3 linked regions of the Diaphorobacter ruginosibacter genome follow. The protein of the gene in region 3 interacts with the protein of the main gene of each other region in a pairwise test. Links are inferred from orthologs where the notes say so. Each region holds a gene or a part of one and is shown on either strand. Other genes may lie near its edges.

Evidence for each region. Proteins that work in one complex are often made in the same cells at the same time.
Region 1: the proteins of ndk (region 3) and H9K76_RS02620 interact in binary tests that used the Escherichia coli proteins (3 or more experiments, as listed by UniProt). The link is inferred for Diaphorobacter ruginosibacter from one-to-one orthologs.
Region 2: the proteins of ndk (region 3) and H9K76_RS01765 interact in binary tests that used the Escherichia coli proteins (3 or more experiments, as listed by UniProt). The link is inferred for Diaphorobacter ruginosibacter from one-to-one orthologs.

The regions. Positions count from the first base shown.
Region 1 is NZ_CP060714.1:545,456-550,882, reverse strand. The notes cover bases 1-2,917. They hold H9K76_RS02620 (5-formyltetrahydrofolate cyclo-ligase), read left to right. Parts: upstream 1-1,129; coding sequence 1,130-1,705; downstream 1,706-2,917. Other genes in these bases: H9K76_RS02610 (glutathione S-transferase family protein), read left to right, coding at 2,614-2,917; queC (7-cyano-7-deazaguanine synthase QueC), read right to left, coding at 1,750-2,499; H9K76_RS02625 (lytic transglycosylase domain-containing protein), read right to left, coding at 1-1,115. Also shown: more of H9K76_RS02610, read left to right, coding at 2,918-3,297; H9K76_RS02605 (3-hydroxyacyl-CoA dehydrogenase), read right to left, coding at 3,354-4,304; H9K76_RS02600 (multifunctional CCA addition/repair protein), read left to right, coding at 4,506-5,427. UniProt on the Escherichia coli protein: Involved in the removal of 5-formyltetrahydrofolate.
Region 2 is NZ_CP060714.1:370,346-375,596, forward strand. The notes cover bases 1-2,741. They hold H9K76_RS01765 (uracil-DNA glycosylase), read left to right. Parts: upstream 1-865; coding sequence 866-1,618; downstream 1,619-2,741. Other genes in these bases: H9K76_RS01760 (fibronectin type III domain-containing protein), read left to right, coding at 1-779; H9K76_RS01770 (LysR family transcriptional regulator), read right to left, coding at 1,635-2,546. Outside these bases: H9K76_RS01775 (Bug family tripartite tricarboxylate transporter substrate binding protein), read left to right, coding at 2,772-3,743; H9K76_RS01780 (gamma-glutamyltransferase family protein), read left to right, coding at 3,760-5,251. UniProt on the Escherichia coli protein: Excises uracil residues from the DNA which can arise as a result of misincorporation of dUMP residues by DNA polymerase or due to deamination of cytosine.
Region 3 is NZ_CP060714.1:3,672,170-3,679,106, forward strand. What follows is about bases 2,832-5,728. They hold ndk (nucleoside-diphosphate kinase), read right to left. Parts: upstream 4,545-5,728; coding sequence 4,119-4,544; downstream 2,832-4,118. Other genes in these bases: pilW (type IV pilus biogenesis/stability protein PilW), read right to left, coding at 2,832-2,874; rlmN (dual-specificity RNA methyltransferase RlmN), read right to left, coding at 2,903-4,024; H9K76_RS16745 (pseudouridine synthase), read right to left, coding at 4,799-5,728. Outside these bases: ispG (flavodoxin-dependent (E)-4-hydroxy-3-methylbut-2-enyl-diphosphate synthase), read right to left, coding at 1-1,053; H9K76_RS16725 (helix-turn-helix domain-containing protein), read right to left, coding at 1,056-2,051; more of pilW, read right to left, coding at 2,044-2,831; more of H9K76_RS16745, read right to left, coding at 5,729-6,367; SMC-Scp complex subunit ScpB, read right to left, coding at 6,364-6,937. UniProt on the Escherichia coli protein: Major role in the synthesis of nucleoside triphosphates other than ATP. The ATP gamma phosphate is transferred to the NDP beta phosphate via a ping-pong mechanism, using a phosphorylated active-site intermediate.

The DNA.
Region 1 (5,427 bases), 3.1 Mb from region 3 along the record:
CCCGCAATGCTCTCGAACAGGCGCTTGGCATTGGCCCGGTCCTCGTCGCCCGGCCGGTTGCTCATGTAGGCGCGGCCACGCCAGTAGACCCAGGTCGGATCGTTGCGTCCCGCCACCGTCATTGCATCGATGCTGCGGGCCACCACCTTCCATTGGCCCGCGCGCAACGCGGCGCGTGCACGCCAGCCCAGCATGTCGTCGGTGAGATCGGCGTCACGGCTCACATTGGCAAAGTAGCCCAATGCATCGCCCGACAGCGCGATGGCCGACTGCTTGCCGATCAGGCCCCAGAGCCAGTTGCGCTCCTCTGCCGACAGTTGCACACCCCATTTGGAATCCAGCAGGCGTGCCGCCGCGGAAGGATCGCTCATCGCCATGCGGATCAGCGCCAGCACGATGAATTCCTGCTTCATCTTGCCGCGCGCCGTGGCCCTGCCCGTCAGGTACTTGGTGGGAGAGTCGACCGCTTCGCGCAGGCCGCCCACCGACTCCGGCGCCACGATCTGCACGGCCTTCTGCACGGCGCGCAGCCGGTTCGCCTCGGCCGCCAGACGGGCCTTGCGCCACACGTCGAGCGGCTTGATCTTCTTGGCCGCAAACAGCTCGGCCGCCGCGTAGGCGCAGCCGTCGTCCACGTCGCGCTGCGCGTACCAGTTGGCAAGCACCACGGCGGCGATGTCCTCCGTCGCCTTGCCCAGCATCTGGTCGACATTCAGCGCATAGCACTGCACTTCCTTGTCGTCGCGCATGCGGAACTTCGCATGCATGTCGAGGAAACGCTCCCAGTCGCGACGCTGGCCGAGCAGCAGCAGCCAGTCGTTGCGCAGGCGATCTTCCTGGTAGCTGCCCGCATAGCGTTGCAAAAATGCATCGACCTCGTCCTGCGTGGCCTCCTCGAGCCGCGCCTTCAATTCCCAGTAGGCCGCCCAGGGCTCCAGCACGTGGCCGCGCGCGCCCGGGAGCAGCGCAGTGAGCTTTTGCTTGTCTTTCTGCCTGAACGCCTTTTGCATTTCAAGCAGCACGTCGTCGCCTCGGGTCTGAGCCGAAACGGAGGGGAGCGCACCTGCCAGACTAGCCCCGAGCAGGAACGGTGTCAGAATCTTGAGCCATTGCATTGTGGGATTATGTGATGGACAAAGCAGCCCTGCGCCGCGCACTGGTAGAACAACGCCTGAATTTGCCCGACAGATTGGTCCGTGCCGACATGTTGCAGCGCGTCATGCGCATCTGGCTGGTGGATCGCCCCGATACCGTCATCGGGGCCTACTGGCCCATCAAGGGCGAGTTCGATCCCCTGCCCGCCCTGCACCGCTGGAAGGAGGACGGCGAGCTCCTCGACGAGCCCCTGCGCCGCCGCATCGGCCTGCCGGTGGTGAACCGCGAGCACAAGACCCTCACCTTCCATGCCTGGTACCCAGGCTGCCCCATGGAAGAAGATGCCTATGGCATTCCCAAGCCCAAGGACACCGAGCTGATCGTCCCCACCCTGCTGTTTGTGCCCTGCGTGGGCTATGGCGCCGGCGGCTACCGGCTGGGCTACGGCGGAGGCTTCTACGACCGCACGCTTGCCGCGCTGGAGCCGCGCCCCTTCACCGTGGGGCTCGGCTACACCAACGGTTATGTGGACGAATTCGAACCGGAAGCCCATGACCAGCCCCTCGACGCCATCCTCAACGACAACGGAGTGGTCTGGCCGAACTACTGAAGGGCTCGCGCCCCTGTTCAGTACATTTAGCTACAATTTGAGTGTCATGACGCGCGCTGGCTGCGCCATTGCGCCCAGCCACGCGCACGCAACTCGCAGGCCGGGCAGGTGCCGCAGCCAAATCCCCAGTCATGCAATTCATCGCGCACGCCCTGATAGCAGGTGTGCGTTTCGCGCCGGACCAGCTCGACCAGCCTGTCACCGCCCAGCTCGAACGCCAGCTGCCACGTCTGCGCCTTGTCCAGCCACATCAGCGGCGTGTCGATCAGCAATCGCCGCGCAAGGCCCAGGTTGAGCGCCAGCTGCATGGCCTTCATCGTGTCATCGCGGCAGTCGGGATAGCCTGAGAAATCGGTCTCGCACACCCCGGTCACGATCACCGAGATGCCGCGCCGGTATGCGAGGGCCCCCGCCAGCGTCAGAAACAGCAGGTTGCGCCCCGGCACGAAGGTGTTCGGCAGGCCGTCGGCCTGCATCGCGAACGCCACATCCTCGGTGAGCGAGGAGCCGCCGATCTGCGCAAGCACGTCGAGGGAGAGCACATGGTCCTCACCCAGCCTGTCCCGCCACTCGGGAAACGCACTCACCAGCGCTTCGCGCGCCGACAGGCGCACCTGCATCTCCACGCCGTGTCGCTGGCCGTAGTCGAAGCCCAGCGTCTCCACCCGCTGATAGCGCGACAGCGCCTGCGCAAGGCATGTGGTGGAATCCTGGCCGCCGGAAAAGAGGACCAGGGCCGTGGTGTGGTGGCCGGTGGCGGCCAGGGAGGCTGGGGAGGGAGAACTCGCAATCATGGGGCGGGATTAAAGCACTCATTGAAGCCCCATGCGAAGCATCCACACAGGTCGTGAGCAGTATCGGCCTCCCCTACACTGGGCCGTTCTATTCTTGACCTGACGGGAAACGCCATGCTTCAACTCTTCATCGGCAACAAAAACTACTCCTCCTGGTCCATGCGCCCATGGGTGCTGCTCAAGCAGGCCGGCATCCCGTTCGAGGAGGTGATGGTGCGCTTCGACAGCTTCTCCGAAGGCTCGAAATTCAAGACGCAGATCGGCAAGGTCTCCCCCACGGGCAAGGTGCCCGCGCTGGTCGATGGCGACATCGGCGTCTGGGACACCCTGGCCATCGCCGAGTATCTGGCCGAGAAGTTTCCCGAAAAGCATCTGTGGCCGCAGGACGTGAAGGCACGCGCCACGGCACGCAGCGTCTGCGCCGAGATGCACAGCGGCTTCACCGCCCTGCGCAGCAACTGTCCCGTGAACATCGAGGCGCAGTTGCCGGACATCGGTGCGCTGGTCTGGCGCGACCAGCCCGGCGTGCGCGCCGACGTGCAGCGCCTGATCGAGATGTGGAGCGGCCTGCTCGACACCTACGGTGGCCCCATGCTGTTTGGCGAATTCAGCATTGCCGATGCGTACTACGCGCCCGTCTGCTCGCGCCTCACCACCTACGCGTTGCCCTTGCCCCAGCACATCAAGGCCTATGTCGAGCGCGTGATGTCCCTGCCCGGCATGCAGGCCTGGGTGAAGGACGCGCTCGCGGAAGAGGACTTCGTTCCCTTCGACGAGCCGTACCGGGTGCGCCGCTAGGCTCCTGTGGGAGTGGAGGGCGGCTCACTCCGCCATTCATTCACTCCATCCATCCTTCATTCGCCGGTTTCGCCGCGCAGCTTCACGACCTTCATCAGCGCCCGGTCGCGCCACGCCACCCGCTCCTCCCATTGATCGAGCGGCAGCGCGGCCCGGCGCTGGGCGGCCACCTTGGCGACGAGCTCGGGTGTCCATGGGTCGCTCTGGCCACGTTCCTTGCCCATGCGCTCGTAGGACGGTCCCATCTTCTCGGCGTGCGAGGCAATGCCGCCGCGCGTGTTGAGATCCGCCGTCTCGAACGGCCCGATGACCGACCAGCGCATGCCAAGGCCATCGCGCATCACCGTGTCGATGTCTTCCACGCTGGCAACCCCATCGCGCACCAGGCAATAGGCCTCGCGCAACACGGCCCCCTGCAGGCGGTTGAAGAGAAAGCCCTCCACCTCCCGCGCCACCAGCACGGGCTTCAGGCCCGCCGCGGAAGTGATCCGCATGGCGCGCTCCACGCTTTCCTGGCTGGTATAGGGCGCAGGCACCACTTCGAGCACCGGGATCAGGTAAGGCGGGTTGCCGGGATGCAGCACCATGCAGCGCGCGCGACCCTTGAGCTCCTCGGTGAATTTCGAGCCCGCAAGAAACGATGACGCGCTCGCCAGAATCGCCGTCTCGGGCGCAAGCGCATCGAGCTCGGCAAACAGCGCGCGCTTGATCTCCACACGCTCCGGCGCGCACTCGATCACGAGGTCCGCCGTGCCGACCGCCTCGGCAAGTTGCGGACACACCGTGAGCAGAGGCAGGATGGCGGCGATCCGCACGCGATCCTGCAGCCCCTCTGACGCCAGGTCCTCCAGGCGGCTTGCGAACGTGGCGCCCGCGCGTTCGCGCGCTGCGGCATCCGGATCGAACAGGCGCACCGGATGGCCGGTACGCGCAAACACAATGGCGAAAGCCACGCCAATGCTGCCAGCGCCCACGATGGCGATGGTGGGTCGTGCATGTTGCTGCATGGGGAAAAGAGTCCTTGAAATCGAAAACGGGATCGCGCGGCCCCTTCAACCGGGGGCACAGCCATGCCGAATGCTAACGGCTGCATGGCACGCCGCGTGGCTCCCGCGCGCAAGCCGCAGTAATTTTGTAGGCTGCGGCGAGCACCTCCCGATCAAGCATCCCTTACGCAACCATCCTGCAGGAAACACTACACTCGAATCATGCAAATCTATATGGTGGGTGGCGCCGTGCGCGACCGGTTGATGGGGCATCCTGTCCATGACCACGACTGGGTCGTGGTCGGTGCCACGCCCGAGGACATGACACAGCGCGGCTATGTGCCCGTCGGCCGGGACTTTCCCGTGTTCCTGCATCCGCAGACCCACGAGGAATATGCACTCGCGCGCACCGAGCGCAAGAGCGGCCGCGGCTACCGCGGCTTCACGGTGCAGGCATCGCCCGATGTGACGCTCGAGGAAGACCTCTCGCGCCGAGATCTCACCATCAATGCCATGGCGGCCTCCATCGACTGGGATGGCTTGGCGGCTGCCGTGATCGACCCCCACGGCGGACAGCGCGACCTGCGGGACAAGGTGCTGCGCCACGTGACCGGCGCCTTCCGCGAGGACCCCGTTCGCATCCTGCGCATCGCGCGCTTTGCCGCGCGCTTTGCCGACTACCGTGTTGCGCCAGAGACCATGGCGTTGATGCGCGAGATGGTGGCCGACGGCGAAGCCGATCACCTGGTCGCGGAACGCGTATGGCAAGAGCTCTCTCGCGGGCTCATGGAAAAGCAGCCATCGCGCATGTTCGACGTGCTGCGCGAATGCGGGGCGCTTGCACGTCTACTGCCCGAACTCGATCGCCTGTGGGGCGTGCCGCAGCGCGCGGAGTACCACCCCGAGGTCGACACCGGCGTGCATGTGATGATGGTGGTGGATATGGCCGCGCGGCTCAATGCGCCGCTCGACGTGCGCTTCGCCTGCTTGATGCACGACCTGGGCAAGGGCACGACGCCGCCCGACATCCTGCCACGCCATCATGCGCATGAGGAGCGCGGCGTCGATCTTGCAAACGCGGTCTGCGATCGCTGGCGCGTGCCCAACGACCTGCACGAGCTCGCGGTGCTGGTGGCGCGCGAGC
Region 2 (5,251 bases), 3.3 Mb from region 3 along the record:
CGCTTGAAGTGACGCCCGTGACCCCCGCGCCAGGCACGACGATCACGGGCTATGTCGCCCAATGCACGCCGCAGGGGGGCGGAGCCGTGGTGACGGGGACGTCGAGCGGCACCAGCATCGCGCTCAGCGGCCTGACGGCGGGCGTGGCCTACAGCTGCCAGGTCGCTGCTCAAAGCGGCTCGGCCACCGGCACGTTCTCGCCGCCGGTTCACTACACGCAACCTGTCACGGGCGCCGCGGTGAGCACGCCGGGCGGCGGGATCGCCGCGGTGCAGCTTGCGGGGCCCGGCGGCGGTGCGACCTCAGGCGTGCTCGAATCGGTGGTGATCGAGCCGGTTGCAGCCACCACGCCGACCTTGCCCACGAGCGATGCCACCTTCCCGTTCGGGTTGATCGCGGTGCGCGTGAGCGGTGTGGCTGCCGGTGCGCAGGTGCAGTTGCAGGTGGACCTGCCGGGCGCCATCCCGCAGAACGCACAGTACTGGAAATATGGCCCCACCCAGCAGAAGCCCGGTGCGCACTGGTATCCGTTCGCGGGGTCTGCGAGCCTGTCCGGAAATCGCCTGACGCTCACGCTCACCGACGGCGAAGACGGGGACGACGACCTGCTCAAGAACGGTGTGATCGTCGATCCCGGCGGCATCATGGTTCCCAACGCTTCATCGTCGGCTGCGACGGCGGTTCCCGTGTGGAGCACGGCGGGATGGCTGCTTGCTTCGCTCGCGCTGCTGGGAGCGATGTTCAGCTGGAATCGCCGCGCCGCAGTCGTGAGGCGCTGAATCGGAACGCGGGAAACGGATGCATCGGCGATGCATCCGTTATCCTCGGGGCACCGCTGAGCCCAACGCTTCAGCCACCCGACCGCATGAGCCCTTCTGACACCTTCTCTCCCGCTGGCGGTGCCTCCGCCGCCTTGCCAGCATCTACCCAGCTCACCAGCGCCCAACCGGCCGACTGGCCCGTCGCCGCGGGCTGGCAGCCCCTGGTGGATGAATTCTTCGCGAGCCCCAGGGGGCAGTCGCTGCTGGCGTTCCTCCAGTCGCGGCTGGAGGCCGGTGCGGTGATCTTCCCGCCCGAACCCCTGCGCGCCTTGAGGCTCACGCCGCCCGAGGACGTGCGGGTCGTGATCCTGGGCCAGGATCCGTACCACGGGCGCGGGCAGGCGGAAGGCCTGGCATTTTCTGTGGCCCCTGGTGTGCGCCTGCCGCCTTCGCTGCAGAACATCTTCAAGGAGATGCAGCGCGACCTGGGCGTGGCGTTTCCGCCGTTTCCCCAGCCGGGAGGCAGCCTGGTGAAGTGGGCCACGCATGGCGTGCTGCTGCTCAACACCTGCCTCACGGTGGAAGAGGGACAGGCCGCAAGCCATTCGGGCAAGGGCTGGGAGCTGCTGACCGACGCGGTGATCCGCCACATCGCGGAGGGCGAGAGGCCCGTGGTGTTCATGCTCTGGGGCAGCCACGCGCAGTCCAAGCGCGCGTTCATCCCGCAGGATCGCGGGCATCTGGTGCTGACGAGCAACCATCCCTCGCCGCTGTCCGCATTGCGCCCGCCTGTGCCGTTCATCGGCAACGGTCATTTCAGCCAGGCGCGCGCGTTCCGCGAGGCGAACGGGCTGTAATCCATCGGCGCCCTGTTCAATCGGCTTGCAGGCGGCTGATCAGCAACTCCAGGAACTCCCGCATCGCGGGCTGCAGCGCGCGGCCCGCGAGGGTCTGCACCTCGATATCGCGCAGGCCCATGCCTTCATCCGACAGAGGCTTCACGATCAGCTCGCCGCGTGCCACCAGGTGGCGCACGCTGACCTCGCTGGAGACGCTGACGCCGCCGCTGTACTGCACGAACTTGAGCAGGGTCTTGGCATGGTTGCTGACCAGCATGGGGTCGAGCGCGAGTTCCTGGCGTGCGCAGGCCATGTCGATCACCTTGCGCACGGCGAGCTCGGCGGGAGGCAGCGCCAGCGGATAGCGCGTGAGCTCGGCCAGGGTGACGCTCCGCTTGCGGGCGAGCGGATGCCCGGGCGGCAGGATCGCCACGACAGGCGCCGATTGCCGATGCACGACGCGGATGTCCTTCATTGGCGCAAGGCTGAAGCACAGGCCGATGTCGGCGTCGCCCATGAGGATGTTGCGGGGGACCTGCGCGGTGGCGCTGACCAGCACCTCGAAGCGCACGCCGGGGTAGTCCTGCCGGAACTGGGCGCACACATGCGGTACGAGTTCGTTGGCGAATGCGTCGGAGGTGGCGATGCGTACGGCGCCGCTCTGGAGGTGGGCCAGGGCATGGATGGCTTCGACGGCCTGCTCGGCTTCCTGGCCGATGCGCCGCGCGTGCTGCGCAAGAATCTCGCCTGCGGCCGTGGGCACCATGCCGCGTGCATGGCGCTCGAAGAGCGCGGTATCGAGTTGCGACTCCAGGCTGGCGATCTGGCGGCTGATGGCCGAAGTGGCCACATGCAGGCGTTCGGAGGCCAGGCTGACCGAGCCGCATTGCACCACTTCCAGGAAGTAGCGCAGGGCAGTGTCCTGCAACTGGTGGATGGCTGACATGCGATTTCAATGGTTTGCCGGATGTGATTGCGCTGATTGTGAAGCATTGCCGTTCCGGCAAATCCGATTTGCTGAATTTCTGATGGTTGCAAGCAGCTCCGGTGCATAAGATAGACGCTCCTTTTTCACGATCGAGGGCGAGCCATGAACCCATCTTCTGCCGCAAAACCGCACGCCGTGCCCGCTGTGGCTGCACTGAATCGGCGCACGCTGCTCATCCATTCGATGGCGGCGGGCGTGCTGGCGGCAGGCATGGGGACCGGCGCTGGCGCATGGGCGCAGCAGCCTGCAGAGGCGGCATGGCCGGGCAAACCGGTCCGGGTGATCGTTCCGTTTCCGTCGAGCGGTGCCACCGATCTGATCTCGCGCGTGATCGCGCAGCGCGTGTCGCAGGATCTCGGCCAGCAGTTCGTCATCGACAACAAGCCCGGCGCGGGCGGCACGATCGGTGCCGCCGAGGCTGCCAAGGCGGCCGCCGACGGCTACACGCTGCTGTTCACCACCAGCAGCACGCACGCGATCTCCCCGCACCTGATGCCGCGCCTTGCGTACAAGGTGGAGCAGGATTTCACGCCGATCGCCCACGTGGCGGATGCCGCCAGCGTGCTGCTGGTGACCCCCTCGCTGCCCGTCAAGAACGTGCAGGAGCTGATTGCCTACGCCAAGGCCAACCCCGGAAAGCTCAACTACGCGACCAGCGGCAATGGCACGATCGTGCATCTGAACGCGCTGGAATTCTCGGCGCGTGCGGGCGTCAAGCTCACGCACGTGCCCTACAAGGGGACGGCACAGTCGATCACCGATCTGGTGGCGGGCCAGGTGCATGTCCTGTTCGATTCCATTCCCACCGGCATGCCGCATGTCACCAGCGGACGCCTGCGTGCGCTGGCGGTCACCAGCGAGCACCGCAGCACGCTGGCGCCCGAGCTTCCGACGATCGCGGAGACGCTGCCCGGCTACTCGTCGGTCACCTGGTTCGGCGTCTATGGCCCGGCGGGCATGAAGCCCGAGCTGGTCCAGCGCGTCAATGCCGCATTCAACAAGGCAATCCAGAGCCCGGATGTCGCGGCCGCGCTCGCCAAGCTGGGAGCCGAGCCCGCGAGGCCGGAGACCCCCGCGCAGTTCCATTCCATGGTGAAGGCCGACAGCGCCCGCTGGGCCAAGGTCATCAAGGACAACAACATCACTCTCGACTAAAAAGGAAGAAGAGCCCATGTCTCCCACCATCCAGGATTGGGCGCTGCCCTACGCTTCCCATCGCTCTTCCGTGCTCGGCCGCAATGTGGTGAGCACGTCGCAGCCTCTGGCCGCGCAGGCCGGCCTGCGTATGCTGCTGGCTGGCGGCAACGCGGTGGACGCCGCGGTCGCAGCGGCCATGGCGCTCACCGTGGTCGAGCCTTCGGGCTGCGGCATCGGTAGCGACGCCTTCGCCATCCTCTGGGACGGCAAGGAACTGCATGGCCTGAATGCGTCGGGCCGTTCCCCGGCCGCGTGGACGCCCGAGTATTTCAAGCAGCTTGGCGGCATTCCCGAAAAGGGCTGGAACGCGGTGACGGTGCCCGGCGCGGTGTCCGCCTGGGTGGAGCTGTCGCGGCGCTTCGGCAAGCTGCCCCTCGAACAGGTGGCGCAGCCGGCGATCGACCTTGCGCGCAATGGCTTCCCGGTGTCGCCGGTGATCGCCACGCTGTGGGAGCTCGGTGCGCAGAAGCTGGGCACGCAGCCCGGGTTTGCGGAATGCTTCATGCCGCAGGGTCGCGCGATGCGTGCCGGCGAGATCTTCAAAAGCGAGGCCCACGCGCGCACGCTCGAACTGATTGCGCAAACGAAGGGCGAGGCGTTCTATCGGGGCGAGCTGGCGCAGAAGATGGCGGCTCACTCGCAGGCCAACGGCGGTGCGATGACGGTCGAGGACCTGGCGGCACACAAGGCCGACTGGGTCGGTACGGTGTCGCAGCCGTTCGGCGATTCGGTGATCCACGAGATCCCGCCGAATGGCCAGGGCATCGCAGCCCTGATGGCGTTGGGCATGCTTGATGAACTGGGCATCGGAGGCCAGCCGCTCGACAGCGCGGACACGGTGCACCTGCAGATCGAGGCGATGAAGCTCGCACTGGCCGACCTGCACGAGTACAACGCCGACATGGACCACATGCGCGTGAAGCCGCAGGAGGAACTGCTCAGCCGGGACTACCTGCGCGAGCGCGCGAAGCTCATCGACATCCGCCACGCCGGCAATCCGACCTATGGCGCCCCGCAGCGCGGCGGTACGGTGTACCTCGCGGCGGCCGACGCCAGCGGCATGATGGTGTCGTTCATCCAGTCCAACTACATGGGCTTCGGCTCGGGCGTGGTGGTTCCCGGCACGGGCATCAGCCTGCAGAACCGCGGCTGCGGCTTCACGACGCAAAGCGGTCATGCGAACGAGGTGGGACCGCGCAAGCGCCCGTCGCACACCATCATTCCGGCGTTCGCCATGAACGCAGACGGCACGCCGCAGATGGCCTTTGGCGTGATGGGCGGTCCCATGCAGTCGCAAGGCCACCTGCAGATGGCGGTGCGCGTGCTGCGCTACGGCCAGAACCCGCAGGCGGCGGCCGACGCGCCGCGCTGGCGCGTGACGGGAGCCAAGGGCGTGGCCGTCGAGCCCGCGTTCGATGCCGGGGTGCTGGCGGAGCTGCGCGCACGCGGCCATGCAATCACCGTGG
Region 3 (6,937 bases):
CTTGAGCGATTCCACTCCGGGATACTGTCCTCGCCAGATCGGCATCTGGAAACGCAGGAAGTCGTCGATCTGCTTGGCCAGTTCCTGGAACGTGGTGCTGGTCGTGCGACCGCAGCCCGGGCAGGCCGTGACGCTGGGCACGAACATGCGCATGCCGAGGGACTGGAGGATCTCGGAGGCGACCACCACCTCCTGCGTACGGGCCTCGCCCGGCTGGGGCGTGAGCGAGACGCGGATGGTGTCGCCTATGCCTTCCTGCAGCAGCACCGAGAGCGCGGCCGTCGATGCCACCACGCCCTTGGTGCCCATGCCGGCTTCGGTCAGGCCCAGATGCAGCGCATAGTCGCAGCGGCGCGAGAGCGCGCGGTACACCGCGATCAGGTCCTGAACACCGCTCACCTTGCACGAGAGGATGATCTGGTTGCCGTTCAGGCCCATTTCCTCCGCACGCCTGGCCGAATCGATGGCCGAGGTGATCAGCGCCTCGTACATCACCTGTTTCGCATCCCAGGGGGTCGCGCGGCGGCTGTTCTCGTCCATGAGGCTGGCGAGCAGCTCCTGGTCCAGGCTGCCCCAGTTCACGCCGATCCGCACGGCCTTGTCGTAGGCAATGGCCGCCTCGATCATCTGGCCGAACTGCTTGTCGCGCTTGTCGCCCTTGCCCACATTGCCGGGGTTGATGCGGTACTTGGACAGCGCCTTGGCGCAGTCCGGGTAGTCGGTGAGCAGGCGATGGCCGTTGTAGTGGAAATCACCGACCAGCGGGACGTTCTCGCCCATGCGGTCGAGTTGTTCGCGAATATAGGGAACGGCCGCGGCGGCCTCGGGCGTGTTGACGGTGATGCGCACCATCTCGGAGCCGGCGCGTGCCAGTTCCTTCACCTGGATGGCGGTGCCGATGGCATCGACCGTGTCGGTATTGGTCATGGACTGCACGCGCACGGGGGCGTCCCCGCCCACCGTCACGACATGGTCGCCCCACACCACCCTCGCCTGCCGCGACTTGCGGGCGGCAGGCGTGGACATTGCCACGGGTTGTTCAGCAAAGGTCATCTTTACTTCACCTCGAAGCGCGCGACTTTGCCGTGCGCATAGTTGGCCATGGACATGGGCTCGCCACGCACGATCACATCGGTCGCGTCGGGCCGGCCCACCGTCACACTCCATGGGGGTGAGCCCGTCGCCACGACGCTTTCGCCGGCCGCCAGCTCGCGCTGCAGCACCACGCCATTGACGGAACTCACGATCTTGATCCAGGAAGGCGCACGGGTGCGGATCTCCAGCACCTTGGAAGGGTCTCCCGCCGGCAGCGGTGCACTGCCCGCTGGGGCCGGCGCCATGGCAGCGGCCACGGGAGCGCTGGCGCCCGGGTTCGCGGCGGAGGGAAGCGTTGCCACGGTCGCCGCACTCGCTACCTGTGCAGGTGTGGTTGCAGCCGGGGGAGCGGACGTGGTCGCTGGAGATGGAGCCACGGGCTCGGCGCCCGGCTCCACAGCAGCCACGGGCTCCGACACCGCCGTAGCGCCCTGCCCCGCGTCATTCGCCGCCATGGTCGTGCCAGCACGCTCGATGGCAGTCGAAGCCTCCTTGCGTGGCATGAAGGCAACAGCCAACGCACCGATCAGCAAGCCGACAACGGCCACACCGATCCAGCGTGACTTGTTGGAGGATTCGAGCGAGGAGGATTCGGGCTTGAAGCGGCCTGTAGGGTCCTTGAACGAAGCGTTCAGTCCCCGCGTGACATGCAGCGGCTGCGGCGCGCCCGAGGGCAGCAGGGCAAGCACCTGTGCCGCATCCACCTTGAGCGTGCGGGAGACGCTTGCAGCCAGGGCGCGCATGAAGACATTGTCGGGAAACTCGTCATGGCGATCCGCCTCCAGCGCCTCGATCTTGCTCACCGGCACCTTCAGCGCAACCGCCAGAGCGACGGCGTGCACGCCCATGGCCTCGCGTGCCTGGCGCAACAGGGCACCCGCCGTGACGCCTGGAGGGAGACCTTCGTTCACGTTGTCTTCTGGCGCCTGCGCGCCCAGCCCCACCTGCTCACTCATTGAAAGCCCCTCTCTCATAGGCCAGCGACTGTTTGGAATCCGGGAAACGCTTGTGCAACTGGCCTGCCAATTGGCGCACCGAGGCCTGATCGCCCAGCGAGCGCTCGATCTTGATGCCCAGCCACAGCGATTCGGCCGAGGCAAAGCTGCCATTGTTCACACGACGGATGTAGAACTGGGCGCGTCTGGCATCGCCCTTGTTGTATTTGAGCTGCGCCAGCTCGTACCCGATGATTGGGTTGGCGGCATCGAATTCATAGGCCTTCTGCAGGATGGGCTCGGCCTCTTCCGGCTTGCCCGAGCGCACCAGGCAGACGCCCTTGGACATCATGGTCTTGCTGCGGTCCATGTAGGTCGGAACGGCCAGCGCCTTGTCGAACATGTGCTCGGCCTGGGCGTACTGCTGCTTCTGGCACGCGAGCCATCCGAGGTTGTGCATGATGTCCGGATCGCTGGGCCGCATGCCCTGTGCCTTGAGCAGGTTCTCCTCGGCCAGGCCCAGGTCGTTCATCTGCATGTAGATCAGGCCGCGCAGATGGTATGCGTCCGTGAAGGTCGGGTCAGTCGCGAGCGCCTGGCGCGTCTCTTCGAGCGCCACGGAAGCCTGTCCGCGCTGCAGGTAATTGGCGGCCAGTTCCAGGCGGATGCGAGCGCGGCGGCGCACATCGGTTTCGCCACTGGAGGAAATCGTGTCCTTCTCGACCTCGGCACCGGATGCTCCCGCCGATGCACAGCCGCTGAGGCTCATGACCGCGGCGAGCACCGTTGAAGCACCCAGCCCGACCAGGGCTGCACGCCGCCACCCAACGCCCCATCCGTTCATACTGACCCCCTTTGTTCTATTGCACACCTCAAGCCGCTGGCTTGATCTCAATCGTCCTGAGTTTCGCCATGCGCTGTTCGACCCTGGTCCGGTCGCGTACGTCACCGGCCAACTGGCCGCATGCCGCGTCGATGTCATCACCGCGTGTCTTGCGCACGGTGGTGACGATACCCGCATCGGACAGCAATTTCGAGAAAGCAGCCACCTGGCTGGCGCTCGACCGCTTGAGCCCCGACGCCGGGAACGGGTTGAACGGGATCAGGTTGAACTTGCAGGATACGTTGTCTGCACCCTGTCCGCGCACCAGATCGATCAGTTGCCTTGCATGTTCTGCCTGGTCGTTCACGCCATCGAGCATGCAGTATTCGAAGGTGATGAAGTCGCGCGGCGCATGCTCCAGGTAGCGATTGCAGGCCTGCAGCAGCTCCTTGAGCGGGTATTTGCGATTCAGCGGCACCAGGTTGTCACGCAGCGCATCGTTGGGCGCATGCAGCGACACGGCCAGGGCCACCGGGCAGTCCTGGGCCAGCCTGTCCATGAAGGGGACGACGCCCGAGGTGGATACGGTCACCCTGCGGCGCGACAGGCCGTAGCCGTGGTCGTCGAGCATGGTGCGCAGCGCCGGCACCAGCGCCGAGTAGTTCTGCAAGGGTTCACCCATGCCCATCATCACCACATTGGAGATGACGCGTTCATCGGTATTGAAGCGCTTGCGCAGGAAATGCTCTGCATACCAGAGCTGGGCGATGATTTCGCCGGTCGTCAGATTGCGGCTGAAGCCCTGATGCCCCGTCGAGCAAAAGCGGCACCCCACCGCGCAACCGGCCTGCGAGGAGACGCACAACGTGCCGCGGTCATCCTCGGGAATGAAAACGGATTCGACCGCATTGCCATCCCCCACGTCGAACAGCCACTTGATCGTGCCGTCGGCGGAGATGTGCTCGGTCACCACGGGCAACGCCGTGACATGCGCGCAGCCACGCAATTTTTCGCGCAGCGACTTCGCCAGATCGCTCATCTGATCGAAATCACTCGCGCCGCGCTGATGGATCCATCGGAACAACTGCGTGGCGCGGAAACGCTTCTCCCCCAACCCCTCGCAAAAAGCGGTGAGCCCATTCAAGTCAAAGTCGAGAAGATTCGTGGTCATAACAAAACCAGTCCATGTCCACGTGGGAGAAGAGTTTCAAGAATCCAGCTTGCACGGCCCCTGAGAGTCCTCAACGGCCCGTGCAGTTCCCCGATTAACGGGAATAGACGTTCATGCCCGGGAAGAAGAATGCCACTTCCACGGCAGCTGTCTCAGCGGCATCGGAGCCGTGCACGGCGTTGGCGTCGATGCTGTCGGCGAAGTCGGCGCGGATGGTGCCGGGAGCAGCCTTCTTCGGGTCGGTGGCGCCCATCAGCTCACGGTTCTTCAGGATGGCGTTCTCGCCTTCCAGAGCCTGGATCATCACGGGGCCGGAGATCATGAAGTCCACCAGATCCTTGAAGAAAGGACGCTCCTTGTGGACAGCGTAGAACTGCTCGGCTTCCAGGCGCGACAGGTGGGCCATGCGAGCGGCCACGACCTTCAGGCCGGCAGCTTCGAAGCGAGCGTAGATTTGGCCGATCACGTTCTTTGCAACTGCGTCGGGCTTGATGATGGAGAGGGTACGTTCGATAGCCATGAGGATTTCCTGTTGATGTATGGACTTTTTTGTCCAGCGCCTATCTGCACTGATGCATTCCTGCGCGCCGCAAACCGGCCAGGCGCAGATAAAACGCTGTGAAGCAAAACCGGATATTCTAGCTTTTCGCCAATTCCTTGGCGAAGCCGTATTCGATATGGGGGCGCAGCAGCGGGGAAAACCGCCCTGTCATGACGCTGAAACGATGCTTTCGCACAGCATGCGCAGGACACCCGGCCCACGCTGGCTGCACGTCAACGATCGCGGCGACGTCCGCCGGAATTGCGCTGCTGTTGGCGCTGGCGCGAGAAACTGTCCCCTCCGATGTAACCCACCGAGGTCTTCATCGGATCGGGTTGCGAGCCACCACCACTACCACCACCGCCCGCGGGCCTGCCGCGACCGCGCTGGCCGGAGGAGGCATTCTGGCCCGAGCCACGATTACCACCGCTGCGCGGGCTGGTATTGCCTCCGTTGCCCATGGCGCCACGCGGGCCGCTGTTGCGCGGACGGCTGTCACGGCGCTGGCCGGAGCGGCCGCCGCCCTGGTCCTGCGCACGTGTGTCGATCAGGCCGCCTGCGCCAGCCGCCTGCACCAGCGCACGGATGTCGCGCTCGTCGAGTTCGAGGAACGAACCGCGCTTGAGGCCACGCGGCAGCATCATGGCACCGTAGCGGATGCGGATCAGGCGGCTCACGGCGTGGCCGACCGCCTCGAACATGCGGCGCACCTCGCGGTTGCGGCCTTCGGAGATGGTCACGCGATACCACTGGTTCACACCTTCGCCACCGCCATCGTCGATGGAGCCGAAGCTGGCCATGCCGTCCTCAAGCTGCACGCCGGAGAGCAGGCGCTCCTTCTCATCAGGTGTCAGCGCACCCAGCACGCGGACCGCATATTCACGCTCCAGGCCGAAGCGCGGATGCATGAGCTTGTTGGCCAGTTCGCCCGAACTCGTGAACAGCAGCAGTCCCTCGGTATTCAGATCGAGGCGGCCCACCGACTGCCACTTGCCCTGCACCAGGCGCGGCAGCTTGCGGAACACCGTGGGGCGGTTCTGCGGATCGTCGTGGGTGACCACTTCGCCCACAGGCTTGTGATACGCCAGCACGCGCACCGGCGGCGGTTCGATGCGGAAACGGATCGGCTTGCCGTTGATCTTGACCTGATCGCCGAACTGCACGCGCTGACCGATGTGGGCCGGCTCGTTGTTGACAGAAATGCGGCCTTCCAGGATCAGTTGCTCCATCTCGAGGCGAGAGCCTACGCCAGCCTGCGCCAGCACCTTGTGCAGCTTGGGCGTTTCAGCCTGAGGAGGCAGCACGCGCTTGGTGGGGGCAACGGCCTCGTCATCCTCATCACGGTCAAGCTGGCCGGAGACGATGTCGGCAAACTGATAGCCCTCTTCGTCGCCTGCAGCACGCTGCGCATTGCGCGGACCCGGACGGTTCTCGCCGCGGCGCTGGGCGCCCTGTGCGTCGCCACCCTTTTCACGCATCCCGCCGCCTTCGCGTCGCGGCTGGCGATCACGCTTGCGCTGCGAGCCGTCCCCACGCTGGTTTTCGGATACGTCGGCTGCGGGGCTGGCCGCTTCGGCCGACGGTTCCGCCGTTTTCTCGGCGTGATCGGGCGCCTCAGTGGCGGTCACGGCCACGGCATCGGACACGGCCTGCACCGTGGCATCCGCATCCGCCGCTGCCTTGGGCTTGGCGGTGCGAGGGCGACGCGGCTTCTTCGCAGGCACGGCACCATCCGTCTCTGCGGCCGTCACGGGCAGTTCGGCATTCGGCTGTTCGCCGGTATTCTTGGTTGATTCTGTCATGTGTGTTTTTCCGCGTCGTCATCGTCCTCGGAGGCGGGGGGCTCGCCGGATGCATCATCATCCGACGCGCCGGCCTCCTCAACCGATTCCTGTGCTGCAACGCTTTCGCCTTCCTGCGGCGTTTGACCTTCCAGCGTTTGGCTTTCTTCGTGTTCTATAGGTTCTGACCGTTCGGCCCAAGCCTCGACAGGCATGTCGGGCAAGGCCTCTTCTTCCATATCCGTGGCAACCGCTTCTTGCGGCTGCTCCAATTCCTGCAGTGTCTCCGTGGCTTCACCGTCTCCGGTGACTTCTGTTTCCTCGAGCGCCGTCACCGCCACGTCATCGGCATCCCTATCCGCCTCCAGCGCCAGCTCCTGCGATGCACCGAAGAGGTCGTCGCCCGCGACGACGGCAACATCGGGCTGTGCCTCGGGCGCGCCCTCCAGCAGATCGCCCTGAGCCTCGTCGCCTGACACAGCCTCAGCGCCGAGAGCATCCAGCATCGCGGACTGTGCAGCGGGGCTCTCGAGCACCGGCAACTGATCCAGCGACTGCAGCCCCAGGTCGTCCAGGAACTGCCGCGTCGTT